3 regions of the Streptomyces sp. NPDC041124 genome follow, and region 3 is predicted to be linked to each of the others. Evidence: riboswitches for the same ligand, from Rfam matches in the RefSeq annotation. Region 3 holds a riboswitch; each other region holds the start of a gene.
What was found. Region 3 has a riboswitch for cyclic di-AMP ahead of ACZ6A9_RS27045 (transglycosylase family protein). Riboswitches for the same ligand answer to the same signal wherever they lie in the genome.
Positions count from the first base shown of each region.

Region 1: another riboswitch for cyclic di-AMP. It lies ahead of ACZ6A9_RS03705 (transglycosylase SLT domain-containing protein); the one in region 3 lies ahead of ACZ6A9_RS27045 (transglycosylase family protein).
Region 2: another riboswitch for cyclic di-AMP. It lies ahead of ACZ6A9_RS31290 (M23 family metallopeptidase); the one in region 3 lies ahead of ACZ6A9_RS27045 (transglycosylase family protein).

Region 1 covers NZ_JBVIYR010000001.1:779,165-784,111, reverse strand. The annotation lists gene fahA (fumarylacetoacetase) at 1-677, opposite strand, end outside; gene ACZ6A9_RS03710 (HAD family hydrolase) at 1,304-2,176, shown strand; gene ACZ6A9_RS03705 (transglycosylase SLT domain-containing protein) at 2,140-2,622, opposite strand; cyclic di-AMP (ydaO/yuaA leader) riboswitch at 2,626-2,796, opposite strand; gene ACZ6A9_RS03700 (polyprenyl synthetase family protein) at 3,324-4,334, shown strand; gene ACZ6A9_RS03695 (LolA family protein) at 4,569-4,947, shown strand, end outside.
Region 2 covers NZ_JBVIYR010000015.1:92,755-97,701, forward strand. The annotation lists partial or broken gene ACZ6A9_RS31280 (GNAT family N-acetyltransferase) at 1-297, opposite strand, end outside; gene ACZ6A9_RS31285 (SGNH/GDSL hydrolase family protein) at 323-1,108, opposite strand; gene ACZ6A9_RS31290 (M23 family metallopeptidase) at 1,312-2,241, opposite strand; cyclic di-AMP (ydaO/yuaA leader) riboswitch at 2,244-2,407, opposite strand; gene ACZ6A9_RS31295 (tyrosine-protein phosphatase) at 3,015-3,812, shown strand; gene ACZ6A9_RS31300 (DUF6126 family protein) at 3,841-3,969, opposite strand; gene ACZ6A9_RS31305 (helix-turn-helix domain-containing protein) at 3,966-4,580, opposite strand; gene ACZ6A9_RS31310 (aspartate aminotransferase family protein) at 4,655-4,947, opposite strand, start outside.
Region 3 covers NZ_JBVIYR010000011.1:82,739-87,685, reverse strand. The annotation lists gene ACZ6A9_RS27065 (SurA N-terminal domain-containing protein) at 1-65, shown strand, start outside; gene ACZ6A9_RS27060 (nucleoside triphosphate pyrophosphohydrolase) at 108-1,103, shown strand; gene ACZ6A9_RS27055 (cytochrome P450 family protein) at 1,327-2,658, shown strand; gene ACZ6A9_RS27050 (transglycosylase family protein) at 2,806-3,780, shown strand; cyclic di-AMP (ydaO/yuaA leader) riboswitch at 3,986-4,155, shown strand; gene ACZ6A9_RS27045 (transglycosylase family protein) at 4,160-4,870, shown strand.

The DNA of each region.
Region 1 (4,947 bases), on a different contig from region 3:
CAGTCGTTGAGGAGGCAGAGGCCGAAGACGTGGTCGCGCCAGTCGCCGAGCGCCACCGGCCGGCCCCGCTCGGACGGGGTCCCGACCACGAAGCCGACCTCCGCCTCGATGTCCAGCCGGACGGACGGCCCGAACACCGGGGCGGCGTCGGCGGGCGCCTTGCGCTGGCCGGAGGGACGGACGACATCGGTGCCGGACACCACGACCGTGCCGGACCGGCCGTGGTAACCGATCGGCAGGTGCTTCCAGTTGGGCGTCAGGGAGTCGGCGGCGTCGGGGCGGAACATGCGGCCGACGTTCCGGGCGTGGTTCTCGGAGGCGTAGAAGTCGACGTAGTCGGCGACCTCGAAGGGCAGGTGCAGGGTCACCTCGGACAGCGGGTGGAACAGCGGCTCGACGGTCTCCCGGTGCGCGGGGACGGTCACCCAGGCGGTGAGCGCCCGCCGCACGTCCGACCAGGCCGTACGGCCCGCCGCCAGCAGCGGGTTGAGGGTCGGGCGGGCGAGCAGGGAGGCGTAGGGGGAGCCCAGGGCGTGCGCCGCGGCGCCGGCGTCGAGGACGTGGTCGCCGAGCCGGACGCCGACGGTCCGCTCCGACGAGCCGGGGGGCGAGAAGACGCCGTACGGCAGGTTGTGCGGGCCGAAGGGGTCGCCCTCGGGGACATCGAAGGGGGGCATCGGGTGCTGCCTCGCTTTCGTGTGCGCGGGTGCTCCACGTGTCCGTGGCCGTGCCACACGTTACGGGCCGGACGGCGGTCTTGTGCAGAGCGGAGTTCCGGAGCCGGTGTGGGAGCCGGTGCCGGAGGTGGCTCGCGGGCGGCGAGTGCGCGGGCGCGAGGCGGACATGCAGGGCTTCCCGCTCGTGGGGCAGGAAAGCCGTCGGCTCGGCCCCCTCGTACAGCACCGCCACCCGGGCCCGTGGCCGCACCCGGCCCACGGCGGTGGTGAACTCCGGTTCCATGAAGGGGCTGCGCGGCGCGTCCGCCGGGGCGCGCGGTTCCCGCCGGCGCTCCCGTTCCCCCTCGCCGCGCTCCTCGGGCTCAGCGCGCGCACGCGTCCACTGCTCACCTGGCCGCCCGGTCAAGTCCCCCTGGACTGTTGGGAAGGTACCGCCCCATCCCGGGCGGACGGTAGACAGCGGCCGATGCTCTCGCCCAACGGTGAAAGATGCCCGATGTTCTCGCCAAACGGTGAAAGAGGCCGGAACCGGTCTCTACCCGGCGACTACGGAAGGGGAATCGCACCGAAGCGAGCGGAACCGGGCACGGTGAATCGGAGGGGCGCGTGGTCCGTATTCTCTGATCATGGCCGCACCCACCGATTGTTCGCTCATCGCCACCGACCTGGACGGGACGCTGCTGCGCGGCGACGACACCGTGTCCGACCGGTCACTCGCCGCGCTCGCGCGGGTGGCGCAGACCGGTGCCCAGCACCTCGTGGTGACGGGCCGCCCGGTCCCCAGGGTGCGGCCGCTCCTCGACCAGCTCGGGTGCACGGGGCTCGCGGTGTGCGGGCAGGGCGCGCAGGTGTACGACGCCGGCGCGCACCGGATGCTGTGGTCCGTCCGGCTGGACCGGGAACTGGCGGAGACCGCGGTCGGCAAGATCGAGGCCGAGGTGGGGGAGGTGTACGCCGCGGTCGACCAGGACGGTGTCGACGGGCTGACGCTGATCGAGCCGGGCTATCTGATGCCGCACCCGACGCTGCCCGCCGTGCGGGTAGAGCGGCGCGGCGAGCTGTGGGAGCGGCCGATCAGCAAGGTGCTGCTGCGCCACCCGCTGCTGTCCGACGACGCGTTGGCGGCGGCGGCGCGGTCGGTGGTCGGTTCCCTGGCCACGGTCACCATGTCGGGGCCGGGGACCGTGGAGCTCCAGCCGTGCGGGGTGACGAAGGCGACCGGCCTCGCGCTGGCCGCCGAGCACCTGGGGCTGAGCCCGCAGCGGACGGTCGCCTTCGGCGACATGCCGAACGACATCCCCATGTTCGACTGGGCGGCGCACGGTGTCGCCATGGCGGGCGCGCACCCCGAGCTGAAGGCGGTGGCCGACGAGATCACCACGTCGAACGAGGACGACGGCGTGGCCGTCGTCCTCGAGCGACTGTTCGGTGGTGCGGCCGTGCTGGGCCGTCAGCGGTCGGCTCAGTACGCGCCGAAGACGTTGTCGATGGAGCCGTAGCGGTCGGCGGCGTAGTTGCAGGCCGCCGTGATGTTCGCGACCGGGTCGAACGGGTCGAAGGCGGTGCCGGGCACGTGGTAGGCCTGGAAGGTCGGGTCGATGACCTGGAGCAGGCCCTTGGACGGGGTGCCCTTGGCGGCGTTGGAGTCCCACAGGTTGATGGCGGCGGGGTTGCCGGAGGACTCGCGCATGATGTTGCGGTGGATGCTCTCGTAGGAGCCCGGGATGCCGTGCTGCGCCATCACGTCCAGCGACTCGCGGATCCAGCCGTCGAGGGTGTCCGGGTACGCCGTGGCCGAGGCAGTGGTGGTGGACGTCGTGGTGGCCGCGGCGGCACCGGTGGCGCCGAACAGCGGGAGGGCGACCACGGCGACGCCGGCACCGGCGACGGCGAGGGAGCGGGCGAGGCGGCGACGGCCGAAGCGGGGCTGACCGGAAGCGGGCATGTCTGGGTTCCTCTCCTACGCCTGCGAGGTGAGCTGTCGGGTTCGGGCGGGAGAGTGCCCGGCCGTGCCCCTGCGGGCATGGCTTCACCCCGAGCCGTCCCGGTGCGATGCCCGGTGCGGCGACTTACCTGGGTCCCCCGCTCCTGCCGTGCGTGAGTTCGTCGATGGGTGTGGTGCGGGCGGTGGCAGGATTCGGCGTCCGCCCGGCAGGCCCGGAACGTATGCGAGAGCGGATGGGGGGAACAAGTGAGGGCGTCACACAAGCAGCCGTTTGATCTTCGAACGGGTGATTTGGGGTGCTTGATCCTTTGTGCTCACGGAGGGTCAACTCCCGTTCAGGGGAAGGGAGCACGCCGGACTGCGGGCGTGGCGGGCTCCACGGGCGGCGCGTGACTCACTTCACTGGCCGGGGAATGCGAGAGCATTTGCCGCCAACGGGAATTCGGTGACCAAGAGAGGTAAATCGGACGCACGTCCGGACGGGGTGATGTGGGTGCCGGTACGTCCGCCAAAGGGAGGGAATGTCCACTGCCGTCGACCCGGTCGCGAACACCCCGCCCCCGGCCCCGTACCGCCCTGCCTGTAACCCCGGGTGCCGGTGGTGATCGAAACGTGACCGGATACGCTGACTTGAGTGAGGGCAGCGACCTATCGACATTCCGTGTGATCGCCAGTGGACACCAGCAGACAGGAGACCCCTCGTGACCGTCGTCGGGCCGTTCGGGCTGAGCGTGCGGGACCAGGCTCTGGAAGCCGATGTCCAGGCCGGAATGACGGCTGTCGAGGAAGGGCTGATCGAGGCCACCAAGAGTGAGGTCCCCTTCATCACGGGCGCCGCCCAGCACCTGGTGCGGGCCGGCGGCAAGCGGTTCCGCCCGCTGCTCGTGATGCTCGCCGCCCAGTTCGGCGACCCCTACGCGCCCGGCGTGGTGCCCTCCGCCGTGGTGGTGGAGCTGACCCACCTGGCCACGCTGTACCACGACGACGTGATGGACGAGGCCGACGTGCGGCGCGGCGTGGACAGCGCCAACACCCGCTGGGGCAACTCCGTCGCGGTCCTCACCGGCGACTTCCTCTTCGCCCGGGCCTCGCACATCCTGGCCGACCTCGGCCCGGAGGCGGTGCGGGTGCAGGCCGAGGCGTTCGAGCGGCTGGTCACCGGGCAGATCCTGGAGACCGCGGGACCGCAGGACGGCCGTGACCCGGTCGACCACTACCTGGACGTGCTCGGGGGCAAGACCGGCTCGCTGGTCGCCGTCTCCTGCCGGTTCGGCGCGATGATGTCCGGCGCCGACGAGACGGTGGTGGACGTGCTCACCCAGTACGGCGAGCGCCTCGGCGTCGCCTTCCAGCTCGCCGACGACGTCCTCGACATCGCCTCCGACACCCACGAGTCCGGCAAGACCCCCGGCACCGACCTGCGCGAGGGCATCGCCACCCTGCCCGTGCTGCGCCTGCGCGAGCGGGCGGCCCGGCTGGGGCTGCCCGAGGACGTCGCCCTGTGCGAGTTGCTCGACTCCGACCTCACCGACGACACCCGGCACGCCGAGGCGCTGCGCCTGCTGCGCGCCCACCCCGCGCTGGAGCAGGCCCGCCGGGACACCGTCCGCTACGCCGAGGAGGCGCGCGCGGCGCTGGCCCCGCTGCGCGAGTGCGAGGCCAAGGCGGCCCTGGTGGAGCTGTGCGACGCGGTGGTGCACCGCGCGGGCTGAGTCCGCCGTCCCCCCTCGACCCCTACGGGGCGGGGGAGGGAACCACCCTCCGTGTCATACCCCAGCAGTACACGGAGTTGAGCCCGGGGTCTGACGCGTCCGCCCGCCGGATTTGGTCGGATGGACCACGACGGACAACACCACTTCTCACCGGTTCGGGTGAGAATGGCGGCTCAGGGCGAGACTGGTGCGTGGACACGAGACGGAAGCCGCCGCCGACGACGGAGGGCACACATGGCACCGTACGAATCCGACCACACGACCACCGCGGGAGAGGCCGGCGAACCGCGCACGAGGCGGCGCAGGGCCGCGCGGTACGTCGTCCCGGTCACGGTGATGGGGGTGGCGGCCGCGACCATCGGGCTCGTCCCCGCGATCGCCAGCTCCGGCGACCCCGACCTGCCGGAGATCACCGCCGCGCAGCTCATCGAGAAGATCGCGAAGTCGGACGTGGAGCAGCTGTCCGGCACCGTGAAGATCACCACGGACCTCGGGCTGCCGGACCTCGGCGGCCTGGAGAGCGGCCTGATGTCCGGCGCGGCGGAGCAGGGCGGTGACGGCGGCTCCTCTGCCGACCCGTCCGCCAAGCTCACCGAACTGGCGTCCGGCACGC
Region 2 (4,947 bases), on a different contig from region 3:
GTGCGCGCAGCACGCCCGAGCCGATGCCGCCGCCCTGCAGCGCGGGGTCCAGGTAGAAGTGCTCCAGCCAGTGGCAGTGCCCGGCGGGGCGCAGGGCCACGCAGCCGGCGAAGGCGCCGCCCGCCTCGATCACCCGGGGGTGGGCGGGATCGAACCCGTCACGCAGCCGCTCGCGCACCCGCCGGGCGTCGTACCGGCCGAGCCGTTCCAGATCCGGGCGCGGCGCACGACCGCGCGCAGCTCCGCCACCGGCTCGACGTCCGCCGCGGTCGCCGGCCGCGTGCCCCAGTCCCCCATGATCGGCACGCTACCGCGCAAAGTCTCACGCCACGGCGGCGATCCGCACCTTGATGTCGTCCGGTGACAGCGGGCCCTTGGCGATCACGTGGTCGCCGGAGGACTCGCCGCGCAGCCGCCGGCCGATCCACGGCACCAGGTACTCACGGGCCCACTGGACGTTGTCCCGGCGGACCTCCAGGGCGCCGCGGGGCGGCAGTTGCGGCCAGGGCTGTTCCGGGTCGGCGGGGACGTCCAGGCCGAGGGCGAGTCCCGCGCGGAGCGCCACACGGGTGTGTCCCTCGGGCGACAGGTGCAGCCGGTCGGCGTCCCAGGCCCTGCGGTCCTGGACGCTCCTGAGGGACCACAGGTCCAGCACCGGGCAGCCGTAGCGGTCGGCGACGGCCCGCACGTGCCCGTTGTAGGTGGCGATCTTGCCGCGCAGGTGCTTCAGGACGGGGACACCGCGGGTGTCGAACCCGGTCGTCACCAGCACGGTGCCGGACACGGCCGTGAGCGCGGCGATCGCCCGCTCGAAACGCTCGGCCACCTCGTCGGGGTCGGAGCCCGGACGCAGGATGTCGTTGCCGCCCGCGCAGAAGGAGACCAGATCGGGGGCGAGTTCCACGGCTCTCGGGAGCTGGTCCGCCACGATCTGGTCCAACAGCTTTCCGCGCACGGCGAGATTGCTGTACTCGAAGGCTCCCTCGGGCCGGAGGTCTGCTAGGAGGACGGCGAACCGGTCGGCCCAGCCGACGAACGCCCCGTCGGGGCCGGGGTCGCCGACGCCCTCGGTGAAACTGTCCCCCACCGCCACGTACGACCCGATCACTCTTCTGCTCTCATTCCTCGAATCGTCTGCCACAGCAGGCCATGATTCACCTTTCGATGTGACCTACGCGACCGTAGGCAGGGGTTGACGCGCGGTGAGATAAGCCACTCCCGGGTGTCGGCCCTTTCCGGAATACGCCGAAGGCCGGCCCCGGGGGTGGGAGCCGGCCTTCGGCGCGCGGGTCAGGAAGGGTGCCGCAGGGGTCAGATGGAGACGCCCTTGGAGCGGAGGTAGGAGACCGGGTCCACGTCCGAGCCGTAGCTCGGACCGGTGCGGATCTCGAAGTGCAGGTGCGGGCCGGTCGAGTTGCCGGTCGAGCCGGAGAGGCCGACCTGCTGGCCGCCGCTCACGGTCTGGCCGGCGGAGACGGACAGCGAGGACAGGTGGGCGTACTGGGCGTAGTGGCCGTCGTCGAGCCTGATGACGACCTGGTTGCCGTACGCGCCGGCCCAGCCCGCGGAGACGACCGTGCCGGAGCCGACGGCCTTCAGCGAGGTGCCGGTCGGGACGGCGAAGTCGACACCGGTGTGGTAGCCGCTGGACCACATGCTGCCGGCCACCTTGTAGGCGGTGCCGAGGCTGCCGCCGAGCACCGGGGAGCTGTAGCCGGAGGAGGCCTGGTTCGCGGTCGTCTGCGTGGACGCCTGCGGGGCGGTCCGCTCGGACGACTGCTGCGCCGGCTTCTCGGCGGGCTTCTCGGCCTTCGGCGCGGCCGGCTTGGGCGCGGCGGGCTTCGGCGTGGCGGACTTCTCCGGGGCCTCGGCGGCCTTGCCGTCCACGGAGAGCTTCAGGCCCGGGTGGATCAGTGACGGGTCGTCACCGACGACCTGGCGGTTGTCCGCGTAGAGCTTCTTCCAGCCACCGTCGACCTGCTCCGCCTCGGCGATCTTCGCGAGGTAGTCGCCGGCCTTCACGGTGTAGGTGCGGCCCTCACCGCTCTTCGCGGCGGCGGCCTTGTCGCTGGTGACGGAAAGGGACTGGACGGTCTTCTCGGGAGCCGACTGCGGGGCGGCGTGCGCGCCGGTGGCGCCGAGGAGCGGCAGGGCGAGTGCGGCGCCACCGGTTCCGGCGACGGCGATGGAACGGGTGAAACGCTGAGCCTTGGTACGGCGGTGCTTACCCTTCGCGGGCATGACGATTTCCTCTCCGGCGCCTACGAGGTGAGCTGTCGGGTTCGGACTGGAGATGCCCGGCCGCGAATTCACGCGACTTAACCCCAAGCCGTTCCGGAGACCGGAACAGGCAGTCGTACCTGTGGGTCCCCCGCTCCTGCCGTACACGGGTCAGTGTGTGCGGGCTCCGGGCGGCGGCAGGATTAGGCGTCCGTCCGGATCGGTTGGGAACGTAAGCGACCCGGATGCGAACGGACAAGCGAAGGTTCGCCGCGAACGCTCTTTTTCGTGATCCACGGGGCGAAACGACGTCACCGAGCGTCGACCCGGATGCGGATTCCCCGCGTGAATTCCCTTGCCGTTCCGCTGAATTACGTGAACATGGCGACAACACACCGTCACCGATATGACGATGCTCACGCACCCCCTCCCCATCTCCTGCCCTATGGGGGCACGTTGGATCCAAACTGACTAATCGGACAGAAAGCGTGAATCAGGCGATCGTGGACGCCCGGGCCGGGACGCCTCCACACCCGGATCACCCTCGGTCCGGGGACGGGGGCGAGGCATTTCCATGCACTTAGTCCCTTTGAAGGCATTCAGTCCGATGTGACCCGAGATGACCATCTGGACGGCGCGGGGCGGGACGCCCCCGGGCCGTCGAGATCATCGCGGTCGTGGAGTGGTCGGGGCCTGCCTGTGGACAACTCATTGCCCCAGGCAGGCAATGTCGTATCGTCATGTGGTGCCCGTCGACGAGCCGCGGCGACGGCGCGGAGTGGGAGGAGTCCTTCGTGACGCAGCAGATCCCGTCGACCGAACCGGAGCTGGCCGGAGTACGCAACTTCCGCGACGTGGGCGGACTGCCGACCGTGGACGGACGGCGGGTGCGGCACGGAGTGCTGTTCCGCAGCGGTCACCTCGCCCACGCGACCGCGGAGGACGCCGTGTTCCTGTCCTCGCTGGGGCTGCACACGGTCTTCGACTTCCGCAACGCGGCCGACCAGAGGCTGGAGGGGGCGGACGTCGAGCTGCCGGGCGTGCGCAACGTGAACCTGCCGCTCAGCGACCCGGCGGACGGCGCCGAGTTCTGGCGGATGGTCCGCGACGGGGACCTGGACCAGCTGCGCTCGGTCCTCGCGGACGGCAAGGCCGCGGACCGGATGATCAGCTCCTACCGTCTGATCATCAAGGAGCGCACCGCCGAGCACGCGCTGGTGCTGCGCTCGCTCGCCGAGGACAGCGTCCCCGCGCTGATGCACTGCGCGGCGGGCAAGGACCGCGCGGGCCTGTCGGTGGCGGTGACGCTGCTCGCGCTGGGCGTCGAGCGGGACGCGATCGTCGACGACTACCTGAAGTCCAGCGCCAAGCACCGCCGCTACAAGGTGCACCGCAGCGGCAGCTCCGCCTCGGCCTACTCCCCCGAGGTGATGGAGCTGCTCGACCCCCTGTTCGACGCCCGGGCGGAGTACCTGTCGGCCGCCTTCGAGACCGTCGAGGAGACGTGGGGCGGCGTGGAGCCGTACCTGGAGCAGGGTCTCGGACTCACGGACGCGGACCGGGAGCGGCTGCGCTCGCGCATGCTCGACTGAGACGGCGCCCGGCGCCCCGTGCCGGGCCCTACTTCTTGGGAGCCACCTCGAACAGGAAGTAGATGAAGGCCGCGAGGATGTGCCCCACCACCACGTAGATGAACAGCCGCACCCACATGGCGCGGGGCAGCTTCTCCTCCAGGTCCTTGCCGGTCATATCGCGTCTCCGTGGATCGGGCCCAGGCACAGCGCGGCCGTGGGACTCTGCAGCAGGGTGTGGACGAACAGCAGCTCGACCCCGTCGGGATCGGACGCGTCGATACGGTGCGGGGTCAGCGAGTCGAAGTGCGCGCTGTCGCCCGGGGCGAGCCGGTGCAGGGTGTCCCCGAGGCGCAGCCGCAGCCGTCCCCTGAGGACGTACAGCCACTCCTCACCGGGGTGGACGCGCACGATGTCGCCCTGGGAACCGTGCGGCACGTGGACCCGCAGCGCCTGCATGCCGCGCCCCGCGGCACCGGCCGGCCAGTAGGTCCAGCCGCCCGCGGTGGTGGAGTCCATGTCGGAGGCCCGCACCACCGCGTCCCGGTCGGCGGACGTCTCGCCGAGCAGCTCGGAGACGGTCGTACCGTAGATGCGGGCGAGGGAGAGCAGCATCGGCAGGGAGGGCTGGCGCTGCCCGGTCTCCAGACGGGAGAGGTGGGCGGGCGACAGCCCCGCGTCGCGGGCGGCGACCTCCAGGGTCAGTGAGGCCCGTCGCCGCAGGGCGCGCAATTGCGGCGCGACCGCGGGGAGCGCGCCGGCCGGCGGCTCGGTCTCGGAGGAGCTCATGGCTCCATTCAGCCGGACTTTTGCCCCTGTGGCAATTTTCTTGCCTGGGAGGCAAAATCCTCGGGGTCGCCCGGTCAGCGGTCGGTGACCGCCTGTTTCACCAGCGTCCTGCCGAACTCCCAGATGAGTCCGCCGTCGTGCGCGTCGTCCATCACGGCGGTGAAGGCGTGCACGAACCGCTCCACGTCCGCCTCGTCGATGATCAGCGGCGGGATCAGTTTGATCACCTCCATGTGGTCCCCCGACACCTGGGTGAGGATGCGGTGCCGCTGCAGCAGCGGCACGACCACCATCTGTGCGAAGAGGCCCGGGCGGGCGGCCTGCAGCATGGTCCAGCGCGAGCGCAGCCGCAGCGACCGGGGCCGGC
Region 3 (4,947 bases):
TGGACGCCAAGACGCCGTGGGTGCGCGACGTCACGGCGGCGGCCGGGGCTCCGCTGACGCTCTGACGTCCGACGGGGGCGGGCGCGGCCGTGGGCTAGTTTCGGAGGGTGAACGCAATCAGCCCCGCACCGACGCCGGCGACGCCCGAGGGCGGCCCCGGCCGTGTCGTCCTGCTCACCACCAGCCACCGTGTCGCGCCCGGCCTGCTGTCCTGGCCGGCCTGGCAGCTGCTGCACGCGGCCGACCGGGTGCTCTGCGCGGACGGCGCCCATCCGCAGCTGCCGTACCTGCGGGAGGCGGGCATCCCGGTCGAGGAGGCCTCGCCGACCGCCGAGGAGCTCGTCGACGCCTGCGTCGGCGGGCGGACGGTGGCCGTCGTGGCGACGGGGGAGGGTGAACCCGCGCTGACCGACGGGCTGGCCCGGCTGGCCGGCTCCGGCCGGGTGCGGATGCCGGAGCTGGAGCTGCTGCCCGCCTCCTACGACCTTCCGGGCGCCCGCCTGCTGGACCTCGTGCAGGTGATGGACCGGATCAGGGCGGAGTGCCCGTGGTCGTCGCAGCAGACCCACGAGGGTCTGGCGAAGTACGGCATCGAGGAGGCGTACGAGCTCGTCGAGGCCATCGAGGAGGGTGACCGGGCGGAGCTGCGGGAGGAGCTGGGGGACGTGCTGCTCCAGGTCGTCTTCCACGCCCGGATCGCCGAGGAGCATCCACAGGAACCGTTCTCCGTGGACGACGTGGCGGGCGGCATCGTGGCGAAGCTGATCCACCGGCATCCGCACGTGTTCGGTGAGGAGACGGCCCGTACCCCGGAGGACGTCAGGGCGCACTGGCTGCGGACCAAGGCGGAGGAGAAGCGGCGCAGCTCCGTGACGGAGGGGGTGCCGCTGGGGCAGCCGGGGCTGGCGCTGGCGGCGAAACTGGCGTCTCGGGCGCGGGTGGCGGGGCTGGACGTGCCGTTGCCGGCGGGGGAGGGGGTCGGTTACGAGCTGCTGGCGCTGGCGGCGCGGGCGGAGGCGGCGGGGGTGGATCCGGAGGCGGCGTTGCGCGCGGCGGCGCGGGTGTACCGGGACGCGATACGGGCGGCGGAGGCCGCCGGGTAGGGGATGGGGTGCGGGCCGGGGGTGCGGGCCGGGGTGTTCACGACCCCGCCGCCCCTTCCCGTCCCGTCCCCGGGGGCTCCGCCCCCGGACCCCCGTTCGCGCCCGCGCCCCTGAAGGGGCGCGGGGAACTGCGCGAACATCCCCCACGCGCCCGCGCCCGCCCGGTCTGCTCCGCCCCTCTGCTGCCGCCGGCCGACGGCGTTCGGCCCGTTAAGGTCGCGGCATGCGCGACCAGCACTCTTCCGCCGCCCCGCAGGGACCCGTCCCCGAGCTGTTCAGCTGGGAGTTCGCGGCCGATCCGTACCCCGCCTACGCCTGGCTGCGTGAGCACGCGCCCGTGCGGAAGACCCGGCTGCCCAGCGGCGTGGAGGCCTGGCTGGTCACGAGGTACGCCGACGCCCGGCAGACCCTCGCCGACCACCGGCTGTCCAAGAATCCCGCGCACCACGACGAGCCGGCGCACGCCAGGGGCAGGACCGGTATCCCCGGTGAGCGGCAGGCGGACCTGATGACGCACCTGCTGAACATCGACCCGCCGGACCACACCCGGCTGCGGCGGCTGGTCAGCAAGGCGTTCACCCCGCGCCGGGTCGCCGAGTTCGCGCCCCGGGTGCGGGAGCTCACCGACGGGCTCATCGACACGTTCGCGGACCGTGGCTCCGCCGACCTCATCCACGAGTTCGCCTTTCCCCTGCCCATCTACGCGATCTGCGACCTGCTCGGCGTCCCGCGCGAGGACCAGGACGACTTCCGGGACTGGGCGGGCATGATGATCCGTCACGGCGGGGGCCCGCGCGGCGGTGTCGCCCGGTCGGTGAAGAAGATGCGCGGCTACCTCGCCGAGCTGATCCACCGCAAGCGTGCGGCGCTGCCCGCCGAGCCCGCACCGGGTGAGGACCTCATCTCCGGCCTCATCCGCGCCTCCGACCACGGCGAGCACCTCACCGAGAACGAGGCGGCCGCCATGGCGTTCATCCTGCTGTTCGCCGGCTTCGAGACCACCGTCAACCTGATCGGCAACGGCACCTACGCGCTGCTCACCCATCCCGGCGAGCGCGAGCGGCTGCAACGGGCCCTCGCCGCCGGCGACCACGGGCTGCTGGAGACGGGCGTGGAGGAACTCCTGCGCTACGACGGTCCCGTGGAGCTCGCCACCTGGCGGTTCGCCACCGAGCCGGTCGTCATCGGCGGCCGACGCATCGCCGCCGGCGACCCGGTGCTCGTCGTCCTGGCCGCCGCGGACCGGGATCCGGACCGGTTCGACGGCCCGGACGTCCTCGACCTCGGCCGGCGCGACAACCAGCACCTGGGGTACGGCCACGGCATCCACTACTGCCTGGGCGCCCCGCTGGCCCGTCTGGAGGGTCAGACCGCGCTCGCCACGCTGCTGACCCGCCTTCCGGACCTGCGACTCGCGGCGGAACCGGCCGAACTCCGCTGGCGCGGTGGGCTCATCATGAGGGGACTGCGCACACTCCCGGTGGAGTTCACGCCACCTCAGGGGGACGGATCGGCGCGCCCGCCGGTGCCCACGAGCGGACCGGCGCAAACATGACACGCCCTCAACTCTGTGATCTTCACGTGATCTGCGCGGCATGAACTTGTGACAAGTGATCGACTGCCGATACGTTCACCCATCAAGTGCGGTGCCCAAGGCTTCACTCACCGCGCCCGTCGTTGCTGTTCTGCGAAAGGTCTCCGCATGCTCTCCGGGAACGGTCGGCACCGTCGCCCCCGCCAGGCTCCGGCTCTCCTCGTCGCGGCCGGAGTGACCGGCTCCGCCATCGCGATCCCACTCCTCGGGGCCGGCGGCGCCAGCGCTGCCGACGGCACGGCCTGGGACCGGGTCGCCGAGTGCGAAAGCGGCGGCTCCTGGAGCCAGAACACCGGCAACGGTTACTACGGCGGCCTTCAGCTCACCCAGGACGACTGGGAGAAGTACGGCGGCCTGGACTACGCGCCCAGCGCCGACCAGGCCAGCCGCGGCCAGCAGATAGCGGTGGCCGAGAAGATCCTCGCCGACCAGGGCGTCGGCGCGTGGCGCACCTGTGGACTGCTCGGAGGGCTCGGAGGACTCGACCAGGACGCGCCCGCGGCCGACGCCGAGACCGGTACGCCCGGCTCGTCCGCGACGCCCGGATCCGGCGCTCCGTCCGCCTCTCCCTCTCCGTCGGCCACGACCGGCCCGTCGTCCGCCGCGGACGGCGAGAAGGGCGGCCCGGAGGCCTCGGCCGGCGCGTCGGCCGAATCCGGCACGCCCGTCGCACCGGAGGCCGGCGTTGGCGCGGACTCCAGCGCCTCGTCCCCCTCCGCCTCGACGGAACCCGAGCCCGACGAGGCGGACAAGGCGGGGCGAAACGGCGGCTCTTCGGAGGCCGACGCCACCGGGACCGGCCGTCACCGCGGCGCGAACGCCGAGGAGAGCAAGGAGGACTCCTCCTCCGGCTCGTCCGGCCGGCACGCCTCGCGGGGCCTCGACGCCTGGGGCGGCGGCACGTCCGACGACTCCTACACCGTGGAGTCCGGGGACAGCCTCTCGTCCATCTCCGACTCCCTTGCGCTCGACGGCGGATGGCGTGCGCTCTACCTGGTGAACGAGCGGCTCATCGGCGGCGACCCGGACTACATCCTGCCCGGTCAGGAGCTCGAGGTCGGGGACGGAGCGGGCGAAAAGTGACCTGCGAAAACGCCTGACACTGGCGGCAGTTGACGTCATGTTTCGCGCTGAATGTCCGATTTAAAGGCTGTGAGAGATAGGTCTCAGAAGCCGTGATCGTCTTTGATATTCCGCGGATCGCGTGTCTACGGTCGTGATCGCTCGCCATCGCGGGCCCCGGCTGCCGCCACGCCGAATCCTGCCAGTGGCAGCACGGGAACAGTCGTCGCGTCATGCGCCGTAGGCAGGAGCGGGGGACCCAAGGTAGGCGCCGGATCCGGGCAGTTGACGCCGGATACGGCTCGGGGTGAAGCCGCGTCCCGGGAGGGACGCGGCCGGGCAACTCAACCGGCCCGAACCCGACAGCTCACCTCGTAGGCGTCGGTGAGGGGATCCATCCATGCTGTTTTCCGGCAAGGGCAAGCACCGTCGTCCGTCCAAGGCCACCCGCGCCATCGCCGTCGCCGGCGTCGCGTCCGCCGCCGTCGCCGCCCCGCTGATGGCGGCCGGCAACGCCTCCGCCGCCACCGCCTCCGAGTGGGAGGCCGTCGCCCAGTGCGAGTCCGGCGGCAACTGGTCCATCAACACCGGCAACGGCTACTACGGCGGTCTGCAGTTCTCCGCCTCCACCTGGGCCGGCTTCGGCGGCACCAAGTACGCCTCCACCGCCGACCAGGCCACCAAGGCCCAGCAGATCGAGATCGCCGAGAAGGTCCTGGCGGGCCAGGGCAAGGGCGCCTGGCCGGTCTGCGGCAAGGGTCTGTCCAGCGCCGCCTACACCGGCTCCTCCTCGAACGGCTCGGGCTCCTCGCAGAACACCGGCTCCACCGAGACCCGGGACAGCGAGCGGAAGGCCTCCCGCTCCAGCGAGCGTCCGGCCGCCGAGAAGAAGGTGGAGAAGAAGGTCCAGAAGAAGACCGTCACCACCCCGACCGGCAAGAAGGTCGCCAAGGGCGACGGCGAGTACAAGGTCGTCACCGGCGACACCCTCAGCTCGATCGCCGAGGAGCACGACGTCAAGGGCGGCTGGGCCGAGCTCTTCGAGCTCAACGACGACATCGTCGCGGACGCCGACCTCATCTACCCGGGCCAGCAGCTGCACCTGAAGTAGGGCAGCGGCAGGTCCTCCCCGTCCCCACGGGCTCCCCGCCCCGGTGCGTCTTCCCCCGTACGCACCGGGGCGGGGCT